2 regions of the Brevibacillus sp. NSP2.1 genome follow, and region 2 is predicted to be linked to the other one. Evidence: riboswitches for the same ligand, from Rfam matches in the RefSeq annotation. Region 2 holds a riboswitch; the other holds the start of a gene.
What was found. A riboswitch is a leader RNA that binds a small molecule or an ion and turns the genes downstream of it on or off. The one in region 2 is predicted to bind FMN.
Positions count from the first base shown of each region.

Region 1 (7,037 bases), 2.1 Mb from region 2:
TGGATGTCTTCGAGCAGCTTCGCAATCGTCTGGGCAATTCCCGCCAGCGGCACGGTCACTTTTTCGCCCGTATCGCGGCGGGCCAGGATCGCCTGACCGTTTTCCACGTCGCGCGGCCCAAGCTCCAGGCGCAGCGGCACCCCGCGCATTTCCCATTCGTTGAACTTCCAGCCCGGCGTCTCTTCGCGCAAGTCGGCACGCACGCGAACCCCTGCCGCTTTGATCTCGTCGAAAAGCGGATCGAACGCCTCCATCACTTTTTCCCGCAGCTTCATCGGACCTACCGGAATCATGATGACTTGCGTAGGCGCCATCCGTGGCGGCAGCGCCAGGCCGCGGTCGTCGCCGTGCACCATAATCATCGAGCCGATGAGCCGCGTCGAGCTGCCCCACGAGGTCGTATGCACGTACTTGAACTGATTGTCGCGGTCCAAAAACTTGATCTCGAAGCCGCGCGCAAACTTGTCGCCCAAATAGTGCGAGGTACCTGCCTGCACGGCTTTTCCGTCCTTCATCATCGCTTCGATCGAGTACGTGTCAACCGCACCCGCGAAGCGCTCGCTCGGCGTCTTTTGCCCTTTCCATACCGGAATCGCCAGCTCCTGCTCGACTACTTCGCGATAAATTTCGAGCATCTGCATCGTTTCCTGGCGCGCCTCTTCTTCTGTCGCATGGGCGGTGTGGCCTTCCTGCCAGAGAAATTCCGATGTGCGCAAAAACGGCATCGTGCGCTTTTCCCAGCGGAACACGTTGGCCCACTGGTTAATCAGGATCGGCAAGTCGCGGTAGCTCTGAATCCACTGGCTGTACATGTGGCCGATGATCGTCTCCGAGGTCGGGCGCAGGGCGAGCTTTTCCTCCAACTGTTCGCCGCCCGCTTCGGTCACCCATGGCAGTTCTGGGTTGAAGCCCTCGATGTGCTCTTTTTCTTTTTGGAAAAACGACTCGGGAATCAGCATCGGGAAGTAGGCATTGCGATGTCCGGTTTCCTTGAACCGTTTGTCCATCGCCTCCTGAATCCGCTCCCACAGCTCGAAGCCGTCGGGCTTGAAGACGATGCAGCCGCGCACCGGGGTGTAGTCCATCAAGTCCGCCTTTTTGATCGCATCAATGTACCAGCGCGAAAAATCTTCCGACTGCGGTGTAATTTCTTTTACAAACGCTTTGTCCTCTTTCATCCTTCTACGCTCCTTTTTTATTCGCATGAAATGCAAAAAATCCCCCATCCCAAAAGGGACGGAGGATTGACTTCCGCGGTACCACCCTGATTGACCATGGCTTTTGCCACAGTCCTCTTTTCCAACCCGATAACGGCGGGGCGACCGGACCAGCTCGTCGCTGGCGGCTTCAGGATGGGGTGCAGGTATGCCTCGTATCAGCCTTCCAGACTAGGGCCGACTCTCTGGAACAAGGGAAATAGCTGCGGGTCCTTTCATAGCCTTTTTACAAAAACGGTTCGTTTAAGAACATATCTTAGCAAGTCGAAAGGCCGATGTCAATTTGTGGTACGCAGGGCCAGGCGAGCGCCCAGCTTGGCGTAAACAGGATAGGCGACCAAGGCGAGCACGACGCCTTTGAAAATGTTGAACGGCACAATGCCGACCAAGACGAGGGACCAGACGCTCGTCGCATTGAACATCGCGAGCAGCTCTGCCATCGGCATATGGTAGAGCACAGCGTAAGCCGGGAGCAGGACGTATGCGTTGGCGACAGCCATGACGACTGTCATCAGCAATGTTCCGAGCGCAAGCCCTGTCAGAAAACCTTTTTTGCCCTGGCCGCTGCGTTGCAGCAGGATAGCCGGCAAAATGAAGCTGGCGCCGGCAATCACATTGGCAATCTCGCCGATCACCAGTCCGTCTGCATTTTTAAACAGAAAGTGCAATGTATTTTTCAAAACTTCGATGATGATTCCGGCCACCGGACCGTACATAAGCCCGCCGATCAACGCTGGCAGCGTGCTGAAATCAAGCTTCAGAAAGCTCGGCATCAGCGGAACGGGAACCTCCAAAAATTGCAGGATAAAGGCAACGGCGGCCAGCATCGGAATCGTCACGATCCGCTGGGTTGCTCTGCGCGAAGAATGCAAGGCTGTTTCTTTCATGTGTACCATCTCCTCTTTGTTCTCCTTCTTTGAGGAATGGCAACAGTGGTCGTGCTACACGTGTTGCTACTCATACGCTTTGCCTGCGGAAACGCAAAAATACCCTGAGAAAGATTCTCAGGGCAGATTACAGGCGTATGACAAAGCATGTGCAGGAAACAGGTTCGCGAAACAAAAGGTGCTGATTTTGCATGCCCCTTTTGCAGCTTTTCCCGTTTGCACAGGCAAACAAGCACGTGCAGAAAACGTACTGTCGTCATCCTTCTCCCATCCAGACTGTACTGTCGGCTCTGGAATCTCACCAGATCCTGCACTCCGTCGCTTGCTGACAAGCTGGGGAGGCTCGCGGGCTTAACGTGCTCGTGGCACGCTCACCGCCGGTCGGGAATTGCACCCTGCCCCGAAGGAATTGTGTAGTTGTCTATTGCATATTATACTGCGCTTTTTTGATTTGACAATAGAGGAAACGGCTAAATCGACAATTTTTTATTGTTTTCCGATGAATTTAATAGGATATGCTCCTGGTCGCTTTGATCGGGTTGGTAGTTACCTTGACCAAAAAGAAATAGACCGCCCTTGAGTCCCAACTCCAGCGGTCTATTCTTCCAGAAATTTTGAGCCGAACCCCTTGAGGGAAGCTTCCATTGTACAGACCGCTCCGGTTGCCGCCGGACGGTCTTTTTTTCGCTTGTTACCTCTAATGTTACCATAACGAGCCGCAAATAAAAATATACATTCGGCCCCTCCAGCATCGAATCACGCCGCGACTGCTACGAACCCGCTCCCCGATATTTGCTGACTCCCCAGTTCCACACAAACAGGCCGAGGCCAAAGAAAACGACAGCCACGAGCGGAGTAAACGCCGCGTAGGTGTACCAGACTTCTTTGCGCAAAAAGTAGGCAGCCGGGTAGACGCCGACGAAGGCAAACGGCAGTACATAGGTCAGCACGAAGCGGATCGCTTTGTTGTACACATCCACCGGATAGCGGCCGTACTGCTGAATGTTGTAGATCATCGGGGCGATTCCCGTCCGCGAATCAGAGAAAAAGCTGACCGCCGCAATCGCTGTGTACACGCCGCCGTAGATGAGAGCGCCGCTTACGACCAGCCCGATGAAGATCAGCGGGTCGTACCAGTAAAACGACAGGTCGAGCTGGATCGCCGCATAGCCCATAATAATCAGGCCCGTGATGATGCCGAAAATGCGGTCCGGCGCAATCGATTCCAGACAAACCTGCGCCAGATTGTGAATCGGCCTGGTCAGGATGCGATCCATTTCGCCCCGGATAATGTAGCGCTCGTTGAAGTCCCAAAAGCCGAAAAACATCGAGAACAGCGCATACGGCACCAAAAAGAACCCGTAAATGAAAATGATTTCGTCCCGCGTCCAGTCTTTCATCATCGGAACGTGCGTGAACACGACGATAATGAACACGAGGTTAATCAACTCGGAAACGAGATTGGACACAAGCTCCCCGAGAAAGTCAGCCCGATAGGCAAGCCTCGTTTTGAAATACTGGCCCAGGTAGTCGGCAAAAATGCCGATAATATGTTTCACGTTTTGCATCGTCTACCCTCCTTGCACGACCAGCCGATTTCGGGCCATACGCCACAAAACCAGGATGGGGACCAGAATGACAACCATCCAGATCGCCTGAAAGCCGATCAATTCCCAGGCCCGTCCAGGGGTAATCGCTCCGGTGAAAATCAGACTCGGATAGTAGTTGACGGCCTGAAACGGCAGAAAGCCCATGACGGTCTGCGCCCAGCCCGGAAAAAAGCTGATCGGCAGCACGAGGCCGGACATCAGATCGACGACGACCCGCTTCGCCCGCATCATCCCGTCGTTGCGGAACAGGAAAAACGTGAACAGACCCGTCAGCAGGTTAATCTGCGTATTAATGAGAAAAGCGAACATCAGACTGAGCAGGTACAGCCCCCAGCCGGTCGCGGTCGCCGGGAAGTGAAAGGGAATAATCAGGCTGATGAGAAAAATCCCCGGCCCCGCGAAAAACAGAAAGCGGAAAATCCCTTCCCCGAACGCCTGCGCCGTTTTCACCGACAAGTAGTTGTAGGGACGGATCATTTCGATGGCGACCTTGCCCTCGCGAACGTCCTGGGCGATCTCCGTGTCAATGTTGTTAAAGTAAAAAGCGCGCGACATCCAGGCGATCGCCACGTAGGAGGTCATCTGCTCGACCGATAGCCCGCCAAGCTGCTGCTGGTCGCCGTAGATGGCGCCCCACAAAAAGTAGTAGGCCCCGATGTTGATCGCGTAAATGATGATGCCGCTGTAGTAGTTCACCCGGTAGGCGAGCATGGTCAAAAACCGCATGCGGATCAGTTCCATGTAGAGCCTATGCATGGTCCCGCACCTCTGTATCTACCTGGTAAATGTTGCGGACGATGTCCTCTGTGCTCGTCTCCATAATTTTCACGTCGCTGACCTCGAACGACGACATAACCGTGGACAGGACGAACGGCAGCATTTCCTGGCTTTGCGGCACCTTGACGCTCAGGGTGAAGTCGTTTTCCTGCGTGACTTCGCACGGCATTTCGCCGAGTGTCTGGCGCAGTTCGGCTGCGGAGGTGCGCTTTTTCATCTGGAAGGAAATCTCTGTGCCATTGCCCCACTTTTCCTTCAGGTCGCTGAGCAGGCCGTCGAAGATCAGCTTGCCTTTGTCCATGACCAGCACCCGTTTACAGAGCGCCTCGATGTCGGAAACGTCGTGCGTGGTCAGCAGGATGGTCATGTTTTCCGTCTCGTTCAGATTGCGCAAAAACTCGCGGATTTTTTGCTTCACCAGCACGTCCAGCCCGACTGTCGGCTCGTCGAGGAACAACAGCCGCGGCTTGTGGATCAAGGAAGCCGCTACCTCGCAGCGCATCCGCTGGCCGAGGCTCAGCTTGCGCACCGGCTGGCTGACGAACGGGCTGATTTCCAGCTCCTCGATCAAGCGCGCGAGCCACTTTTCGCCCTCTGTCTCGTCGACCTTGTAGACGCTTTTTAGCAGGCGAAACGACTCCAACGGGGACAAATCCCACCAAAGCTGTGAGCGCTGCCCGAAGACGACGCCGATGGAGCGCACGTATTCCTCGCGCTGTTTGAACGGGACGTAGCCGTTGATGACGATCTCGCCGTCGCTCGGGGTCAAAATGCCCGTCAGCATCTTGATGGTCGTCGATTTCCCGGCGCCGTTTTCCCCGATCAGGGCGAACATCTCGCCCTCTTCCACGGTGAAAGAAAGGTCATTCACCGCTTTGACTGTCTTGTACTCGCGGCTGAACAAGTCACGAAAAGCACCCCCGAGGCCGGATCTGGCCTGGTGGATGCGGAACTCCTTTTGCAAATGCTTCACTTGGATCATGGAAAACCGTCCTTTTTGGCTTGCTTCAAATAACAACTGTTAGTGTATACGAGCATGTGAAAATGTGCAAAAGGCAAACTGTAGCAAACTATCAGCGCAAAAACAGGACAATCCCTGTCTTGTCGTCCGACTTTTTGAAGCGGGGGTAGCGAATGCATTCCGGGTCGCTGTTTTCCAGCGCAATCAGTTCATCTGCATAGCGCTGCAGTCCTTTGCGGAAGATCGGCAGCGCCGTTTCCTCCCAGCCTGGCTCGTCACCGCCAAAAGCAGCCGGCATGAAAAGTCCATCGGTTGCCAGCACCAGCGCTTTTACCCCCGCCCGGTTAACCCTTCCATACTCCACAAAATCCGCGCAGGCGGGATCGCCGTTCAAAACACCGTAGCCTCCTGGTTCATTCGCCTGGTAGCGGTTATGAATCAGGATCTCCATACATCGCTCGCGCAACTCGGCGCGGGTGGACAGCCCCTCGCGAATCCCTGCTTCCCAGCTTGCCAGTGCCTGTTGCTCCAGCAAGCGGACTTGCGGGTAGGTCAGCGGCCGCACCGCATCGTCCTCGTAGACGGCAAAAATCATACAGTCTCCGCTCTGGGCGTATTCGAGGCAGTTGTCTTTCACGCGGACGACCGCGCACGCCGCTCCCCACAGCGCTTCTTTTTTCGCCAGATCGACGCCGCCTTCGCGCATCTGCTCGCGCAATTGCTCGTTTACGCGCGCCAGGTAATCGGGCAAAACCGCATCGTGGGGCATCGCCTCAAGCTGCCTTTTCACCAACTCTGCCGCAATCGCTCCTCCGGTTTGCCCGGCCCGGTTTTCGTACGGAACCAGCGACGACACGCCGTCAATCACCGCGTACACCTGCCCGGTCTGGGAAATCACATAGGCGTCCTCATTGGTATTGCCGCTTCCTTTGATGGAGATGCACTCAAGTTTCATGGTGAACTACCGCCTTTTATGTGTAGTGATTTGCTTGAAAATTGTATCATTTTTCCTTTTTTCCAGCTATAGCTCCCCATCCATATTCAGGTGTCTTTGGCTGTGTTAAGATAATGAAGGACTTTTTCGAAAAGAAAAGAGGGAAAAACGCATGAAACGTGAACGATCCGCGCTGCTGCACGAACAAGCCATGGATGTCATTCTCGGTGGGGTAAACAGCCCTTCCCGTTCTTTCAAGGCCGTAGGCGGGGGAGCGCCCGTGACGATGGAGCGTGCCCAGGGCGCGTATTTCTGGGACGTGGACGGCAACCGATATATTGACTATTTGGCGGCGTATGGCCCGATCATTACAGGCCACGCCCATCCGCATGTAACCAAAGCGATCTGCGAAGCGGCGGCGAACGGCACGCTGTACGGGACGCCGACTCCGTGGGAAGTAACTTTTGCCAACATGATCCGCGAAGCGATCCCGTCGATGGAGCGCATCCGCTTCAACAACTCCGGTACGGAATCCGTCATGACGTGCATTCGCGTGGCTCGTGCCTACACCGGACGCGTGAAAATCATCAAATTCGCGGGCTGCTACCACGGGCACTCCGATCTCGTGCTCGTCGCGGCAGGCTCTGGACC
Region 1 covers NZ_CP048274.1:4,643,562-4,650,598, forward strand. The annotation lists gene proS (proline--tRNA ligase) at 1-1,178, opposite strand, end outside; gene M655_RS22570 (ECF transporter S component) at 1,496-2,104, opposite strand; FMN riboswitch at 2,360-2,516, opposite strand; gene M655_RS22575 (ABC transporter permease) at 2,875-3,672, opposite strand; gene M655_RS22580 (ABC transporter permease) at 3,676-4,470, opposite strand; gene M655_RS22585 (ABC transporter ATP-binding protein) at 4,463-5,473, opposite strand; gene M655_RS22590 (protein phosphatase 2C domain-containing protein) at 5,565-6,407, opposite strand; gene M655_RS22595 (glutamate-1-semialdehyde 2,1-aminomutase) at 6,559-7,037, shown strand, end outside.
Region 1: it holds a riboswitch for FMN, as region 2 does, so the genes downstream of both, M655_RS22570 (ECF transporter S component) here and ribD (bifunctional diaminohydroxyphosphoribosylaminopyrimidine deaminase/5-amino-6-(5-phosphoribosylamino)uracil reductase RibD) in region 2, are expected to answer to the same signal.

Region 2 (7,037 bases):
ACACGCTGTTTACGATCAGCTTTCAGGCTTCGCTGCCGCAGATGTTCGGGATGGAGCGGCTGGTGTGGGTGAACGGGCTCAAGGTGCGCCTGGAATCGCTCGTAGGCATGGCGGGCTTTGTGCTGGGGGGCTTTTTGACTGACCGTGTTGGCTACGCGCTCGTCATTGGCGCAGATGCAGCCAGCTTCTTCCTCTCGGCTTTGCTCTTGACCCGGATGCGCTGGGAGAGCCGGGCATGGCCGAAAAGCGGGGCGGCTGGCGAGCGCTCTGCCGGAGACAGCGGGGGGAAGCAAAAGGAGCGTGGCATGCGGGCAGCCGTCAGGTACTTGCAAAGAGCGCCCGTATTGCTTGCCATCAGCCTGCTGGCTGCGCCGCTGTCGATCAGCACGGCTTCGCATAACTACGGTTTGCCGTTTTTGGCAGATCAGATTAGCCACGGGGACGCGACCTTGCACGGGATGATATGGTCAGTCATGAGTGTCGGCGGCCTGCTCGGCGCTTATCTGGTGGCGCGCATTCCCGTTGCGCCTTGGCCTGGGATGCTGGGGGCGCATTGGCTCCTGGCTGTGTTCATCGTGCTTGCGTTTGCCGCCGACGGTGCGGTTTGGGCGCTGCTTTTGCTCGCGGGCGCGGGGCTTTTTGGCGGAGCGGCTCAAGTCTTGGAGAGCACGCTGTTGCAGCAGGCCAAAAACGAGGTGCGCGGCAAGGTGCTGGGGGTACAGGGCTTGTTTAGCCGCAGCGGGTTTTTTGTCGGATTTTTGGCGGCGCCCGCGATTTCCGCTGTCTTAGGATTGGCAGCGATGGTCGCCGTCGCGCAGGCGCTTTTGGCTCTGGCACTGCTCGGTCTGGGATGCTATGTGCGCAAGGCACAGCAAGCGGGTGGCGCTCGTCGCGGGTAGTCTTTTTTCCCGTCACTTACCATAGGATGTACCAATTGGGAGGTGACGGGAGTGGCTATATTTCGACCCCGTCGGCGTTGGAGAAACCCGCTTTCCCGAACGAAAGCGTTTTTGATCGCGCTGGTGATTTTTTTTGTGCTGTCGATTCAGACGCTCGTTTTTTTGCAGCATCGGCTGGAGCCGACACTGTTGATCCTGGCTACTCAAAAAGCAGAGCAATTGGCGAAGGAAGCGATTACGGATGCGGTCACCAAGCGGATTTCCCAGCAAGGCGTCGACTTCAACCAGATCGTGAAGATCGAAAAGAACAACGAGGGGCAAATTCAGGCGTATCAGTTCAACTTCAAGGAGTACGCAAGAATTGTCGGCGAAACCACCTCGCGCGTCCAGAACAAGCTCCAGGAGTTCGAGACGGAAAAAGTGGACCGCACGATTCCGCTTGGCCTGGCGACAGGGAATACGTTTCTGGCGCAAATGGGGCCGAACTTGCCCGTGACCTTCGTGCCGATCGGCTCTGTGAAAACGAAGCTGGAGACAGAGCTGAAGGAGGCGGGCATCAACATGGTGCTCGCCACGGTCTACATTTTCGTAGAGGTCGACTTGCGCATCGTCATTCCGTTTGCGACCGAGGAGCAGACGGTTACGACGAAAATCCCGATCACGCACTCCCTCATCATCGGCGACGTGCCGCAGTATTTGTACAACAATCCGGAAGGCAAGCCGGATGTGCCGCGTGCGCCCATGGAAGGTATGGACGACAGCCCGTAGAAGGCGCGGCGGAAACGAAAAAAAGCGGCAGCGTGCGAGCTGTCGCTTTTTTCATGGAGATGGCTGCCCTTGCTTACTGCTCCGCCCAGGTGACAGTCAGCTCGATGACGCCTTCCTGGCCGCTGAGCGGGCCGCCGATCATCGACCAGGACTGTTTTTTCTCGATGTTGCCTCCCTGAATAATGATGTTTTAGTCGTCGATGGTTTGCCCGGAGTCAGAGAGGTTTTGCGTCTTGAAGTAGTCTTTGTACAGCTTGGTTACGGCTGGCATGCTTTCCTTTGTGCTGAAAATGAGCAGGACAAACTTTTTGCCGTCTTTGATTTCGGAATGCGAGGTGCTAATTTCGGCGACCTCCGGGAGCGGGAAATCGGCTGGGAGATATTCCGGCCGCTTCTGTTCAGAGGCAGGCTGGGCAGCAGTGTCGCCGGAAGTTTGCTGGGTCGGCTGTTGCGCAGTCTGCTGTGCTGGTTGCTGCGCTGACTGTTGCGGTGTTTGCTGTTCCGCTTGCTGTGCCGGTTGATCCACTGAAGCTGGCTGGCTGCACGCACTGATCGCCACTGCTGCGAAGAGCGACAGAGCGACGTGCGCCCACGCTTTCTTTTTCATCACGTATCATCAGCTCCTCTTCATCATACGTAGAAAATATTCTATGTCATTTTTGGTTCTCCATATGGAAAAAGTCCTGTTTCCAGCATTCGGCAATCGGGGGAGCAGCTTGTTTGCTATACTGAAAAAAGCGGCTTGCGAGCGCAAGAGACGGGAACGGACCGAAGACGAGGGGGCTGGAAAGGAAATGAACAGACGCTTTGCAACAGGCATCATTTTTGACATGGACAATACGCTGCTGCACTCGAAGATCAATTTTGCGGAAATGAAGCGGGCAATTTTTCAGTTGTGGACGGAGCATGGTCTGATAGAGCCGACCTTCGACTGGCACAGCCATACCGCCTCGCAACTGATCGAGCTTGGCCGAAAGTCGGGCAGGCTGACCAGCCAGCTCGAACAGGAGATGTGGGGAGCCGTCACGGCAATCGAAAAGGCGGGAATGCACGAGGCTGTTCTCGAGAACCATGCCCAGGAAGTACTCGCGCAGCTCATGGAGCGGCATCATTTGTTCATTTTGACCAACAACGCCTACGCTGCCGCAGAGGAAGCGCTGCACCAAACCGGTATTGCGGGCTGCTTCGAGAAGATTGTGGCGCGCGAGCAGATGACGACCTTGAAGCCGCACCCGTCCGGGATTCATTACATTCGCAGGCAGTATCCCGATATGCCTGCTTCGGCCTGGACGATGGTCGGGGATTCCTGGATTGACGGAAAAGCCGCGCAGGACGGGGAGGTGGCGTTTATCGCCTACCAGGGACATGCGCAAGACATGGAGCGCCATGACGTGGCACCGCAAGCGTACATTGCGGATTTGCGCGAGCTGCTGACTATGTTGTAACAAAGCTTGCAGGCAGGAGAAAAACACTTCTGCCTAAAAAAATGACAGCGAACGTGAAAAATGTGCTATACTTTGCCTAACTGAATACCAGCCTTCAGGGTAGGGTGAAATTCCCGACCGGCGGTAATGACGAACGCACGTCTGAGCCCGCGACTCGCTATCGCAGTTGGATAGCGACTGACTTGGTGCAAATCCAAGGCCGACGGTAAAGTCCGGATGGGAGAAGGTATTGGCATAACCTCAGAGCTGTTTTTTCAAAAACAGGCATTTGCGAGGTTTCTTTCCCTACGCCCTGAGCATGTTCTCACGGGCGTTTTTTATTCCGCAACTTCATAGCGAAAATCTTCAGGGCAAGGTGAAATTCCTGACCGGCGGTAATGGCGATGGCGAACCATCGTCTGAGCCCGCGACTCGTGGACCGTGACGGTTTGCGACTGATCTGGTGCAACTCCAGAGCCGACGGTAAAGTCCGGATGGAAGAAGAGCTGACTGCGCTTTTTGGCATCGTTATTTTTGCAAAAAACGAATGCGAGAAGGCTTCTTTCCCTATGCCCTGAAACGCTTGAGGTTTCGAGGGCTTTTTGTTTTGGCTGGAATCCAGGCAGGAAAAAGGAGGTTTTACATGGAGCAGGACAAGCGGTTCATGGCATTGGCGCTGGAGCTGGCGCGCTCGGCCCACGGCCAGACCAGCCCCAATCCACTGGTCGGTGCAGTCCTGGTGAGCAACGGAGCAGTTGCAGGCATGGGCGCGCATTTGCGTGCCGGGGAGCCGCATGCGGAGGTGCATGCGCTGCGCATGGCAGGGGAAAAGGCGGCTGGCGCTACTTTGTACGTGACGCTGGAGCCGTGCAGCCACTTCGGAAAAACGCCCCCTTGCGCCGATGCGGTAGTGGCGGCGGGGATTCGCCGGGCTGTGATTGCGACGCTGGACCCGAATCCGCTCGTGGCTGGAAAAGGCGTGGAGAAGCTGCGCGCCGCAGGAGTGGAAGTGCTCGTCGGGGTAGGCGAAGCGGAAGCGAAAAGGCTCAACGAGGTGTTTTTCCACTACATCACGACGAAGCGCCCGTTTGTGACGGTGAAAACGGCGAGCACGCTGGACGGCAAAATCGCTTCGGTCACAGGACACAGCCGCTGGATCACGGGCGAACGGGCGCGCGCGGAGGTGCACGAACTGCGGAGACAGCACGATGCGATTTTGGTCGGGGTAGGAACCGTTTTGGCGGACGATCCGCTTTTGACGGCCAGACAAGGGGAGCAGTTGTATGGACGGCAGCCTGTGCGGATCGTCCTGGACAGCGAGCTTCGCACGCCACTTGCAGCGCGCGTGATCGAAAATGCGGATGCGCCGACCTGGATTTTCACGACAGAGGCGGCTCCGCCAGAAAAGCGTGCGGCATTGGCGGCAAAAGGCGTCAGGCTGTTTGTGGCAAGCGGACAAATTTCGGTGGAAAACGTACTGGATACGCTGGGCGAGTGCGGGATTACTTCGCTGCTGGTTGAAGGCGGGCAGGCAGTGAACGGGGCGTTTTTACAGGCGCGCGCGATCCAGAAGATCGTCAGCTACGTGTCGTTGAAGCTGATCGGCGGAAGCGGCGCGCCCACGCCATTTGGCGGACCGGGCTTCGCCACGATGGATCAGACTGTCCGGCTTGCGGATGCAACTGTCGAGCTGCTGGATGAGCAGGACGTGCGCATAAGCGGTTATCCGCTATGGGAAAAGTAGCTGGAAGCAGGTTTTCCGTTTTCTGCGCATTCGCGCCAGAGAGCAGCAGTCGCCAGACGACGGGAGCAAATTTTTGTTCAGCAAGCACAAAGAGGAGGAAAAGGCCGATGTTTACCGGACTGGTGGAGGAAGTCGGAACGTTGGAATCCAGCACAGGCAACGGGCAGGCGAGTCGGCTGGTCATTCGGGCGCAGCGGGTGCTGGAAGGCGTCAAGCTCGGCGACAGTATCGCCGTCAACGGGATTTGCCTGACGGTCACGTCTTTTTCGGCTCGGCATTTTAGCGTAGATGTCATGCCGGAGACGATGAAAAAGACAACCCTCCGTCACCTGCGCACAGGCCAGCGGGTCAATCTGGAGCGGGCGATGCGGCTGGGCGACCGCTTTGGCGGGCATATCGTCTCCGGGCATATCGACGGAACGGGCACGATTTTGTCCCGAGAGCCGCACGCCAACGCTGTGCTGTTTCGCATTGAAGCCGCGCCGGAGCTGTTACGATACGTCATCAGGCAAGGCTCGATCTGCGTCGATGGCATCAGTCTTACGGTCGTGGACGTTGCCGATGCGCATTTTTCGGTGTCGATCATCCCGCATACGCTGGCAGCGACCAGCCTGCACGATCGGCGCGCGGGCGATCAGGTGAACCTGGAGACAGATATTATCGGCAAGTACGTCGAGCGGCTTTTGGGCTATCGCGGCAAGCCAGCAGGCGGCAATCAGACCGAAGCAAAAGGCGCGAAAATCAGCATGGCTTTTTTGCAGGAAAACGGATTCGTTTGAACGAGGAGGGACAAGCCCATGTTTCATCGCATAGAAGAGGCGCTGGAAGATTTGCGCCAAGGAAAAGCCATCATCGTCGTGGATGACGAGGATCGGGAAAATGAAGGGGACTTCGTCTGCCTGGCGGAAGCGGCTGCGCCGGAGATGATTAACTTTATGGCGACGCACGGGCGCGGTCTTGTCTGCGTCCCGGTGACGGAGGAACAGGCCGCGCGGCTTGCGCTCACCCCAATGGTCAGGCACAACACGGACAAGCAAGGGACGGCGTTTACCGTGTCGATTGACGAGGTGAGCACGCATACAGGCATCTCGGCGCAGGAGCGTTCGCAGACCGTGCTGGCGATGCTGGACGAGCGGAAGACGGCAGAGGACTTTCGCAGGCCGGGGCATATTTTTCCGCTGATTGCGAGAGCCGGGGGCGTTTTGCGGCGGGCGGGCCATACCGAAGCGGCGGTGGACCTCGCCCGGCTGGCGGGGAGCGTGCCCGCAGGTGTCATTTGCGAAATCATGAACGAGGATGGCTCGATGGCGCGGTTGCCGCAGCTCGTGGAGATCGCTCGCCGCTTCGACTTGAAGCTGATTACGATTGCCGATCTGATCGCCTACCGGATGCGCACCGAATCGCACGTGCGAAAAGAAATCGAAGTGAGCCTGCCGACGAGCTATGGCGATTTTCGGATCGCCGCCTATACGAACGAGCTGGACGGCAAAGAGCACGTGGCGCTCATCAAGGGCGAGATTGATTCGGCCAAGCCCGTTCTCGTCCGGGTGCATTCCGAGTGCCTCACAGGAGATATTTTCGGGTCCCACCGCTGCGATTGCGGCCCGCAACTGCATGCTGCGCTGGAGCAGATCGAGGCGGCGGGCTCCGGCATCCTTTTGTACATGCGCCAGGAAGGCCGCGGCATCGGGCTTATTAACAAGCTGCGCGCCTACAAGCTGCAGGAGGAAGGGCTGGATACGGTGGAGGCGAACGAAAAGCTCGGATTCCCCGCCGATCTGCGCGATTACGGCATCGGGGCGCAAATTCTCCGCGACCTGGGCGTGCAAAAAATGCGGCTTTTGACCAATAACCCGCGCAAAATCCGGGGGCTGGACGGCTACGGGCTGAAGGTGGAGGAACGGGTGCCGCTGCAAATGCAGGCACATCCGCACAACAAACGGTATTTGTCGACCAAACAGGAGAAGCTGGGACACCTGCTTCATTTCAAAGGCTAAGGAGAGTGGAGAAGATGAGAACATTTGAGGGACATTTGGTAGGAACGGGCTTGCGCGTAGGGATTGTAGCAGGAAGATTTAACGAGCTGATCGTCAGCAAGCTGGTAGGCGGTGCGCTCGATGCGTTGAAGCGCCACGGCGTAGAGGAAGACAACGTAGACGTGGCCTGGGTGCCGGGCGCTTTTGAAATTCCGTTGATCGCGAA
Region 2 covers NZ_CP048274.1:1,123,379-1,130,415, forward strand. The annotation lists gene M655_RS05450 (MFS transporter) at 1-899, shown strand, start outside; gene yunB (sporulation protein YunB) at 942-1,667, shown strand; gene M655_RS05460 (hypothetical protein) at 1,700-1,846, shown strand; gene M655_RS05465 (hypothetical protein) at 1,858-2,274, opposite strand; gene M655_RS05470 (HAD family hydrolase) at 2,462-3,112, shown strand; FMN riboswitch at 3,199-3,344, shown strand; FMN riboswitch at 3,450-3,601, shown strand; gene ribD (bifunctional diaminohydroxyphosphoribosylaminopyrimidine deaminase/5-amino-6-(5-phosphoribosylamino)uracil reductase RibD) at 3,735-4,835, shown strand; gene M655_RS05480 (riboflavin synthase) at 4,943-5,614, shown strand; gene M655_RS05485 (bifunctional 3,4-dihydroxy-2-butanone-4-phosphate synthase/GTP cyclohydrolase II) at 5,633-6,832, shown strand; gene ribH (6,7-dimethyl-8-ribityllumazine synthase) at 6,847-7,037, shown strand, end outside.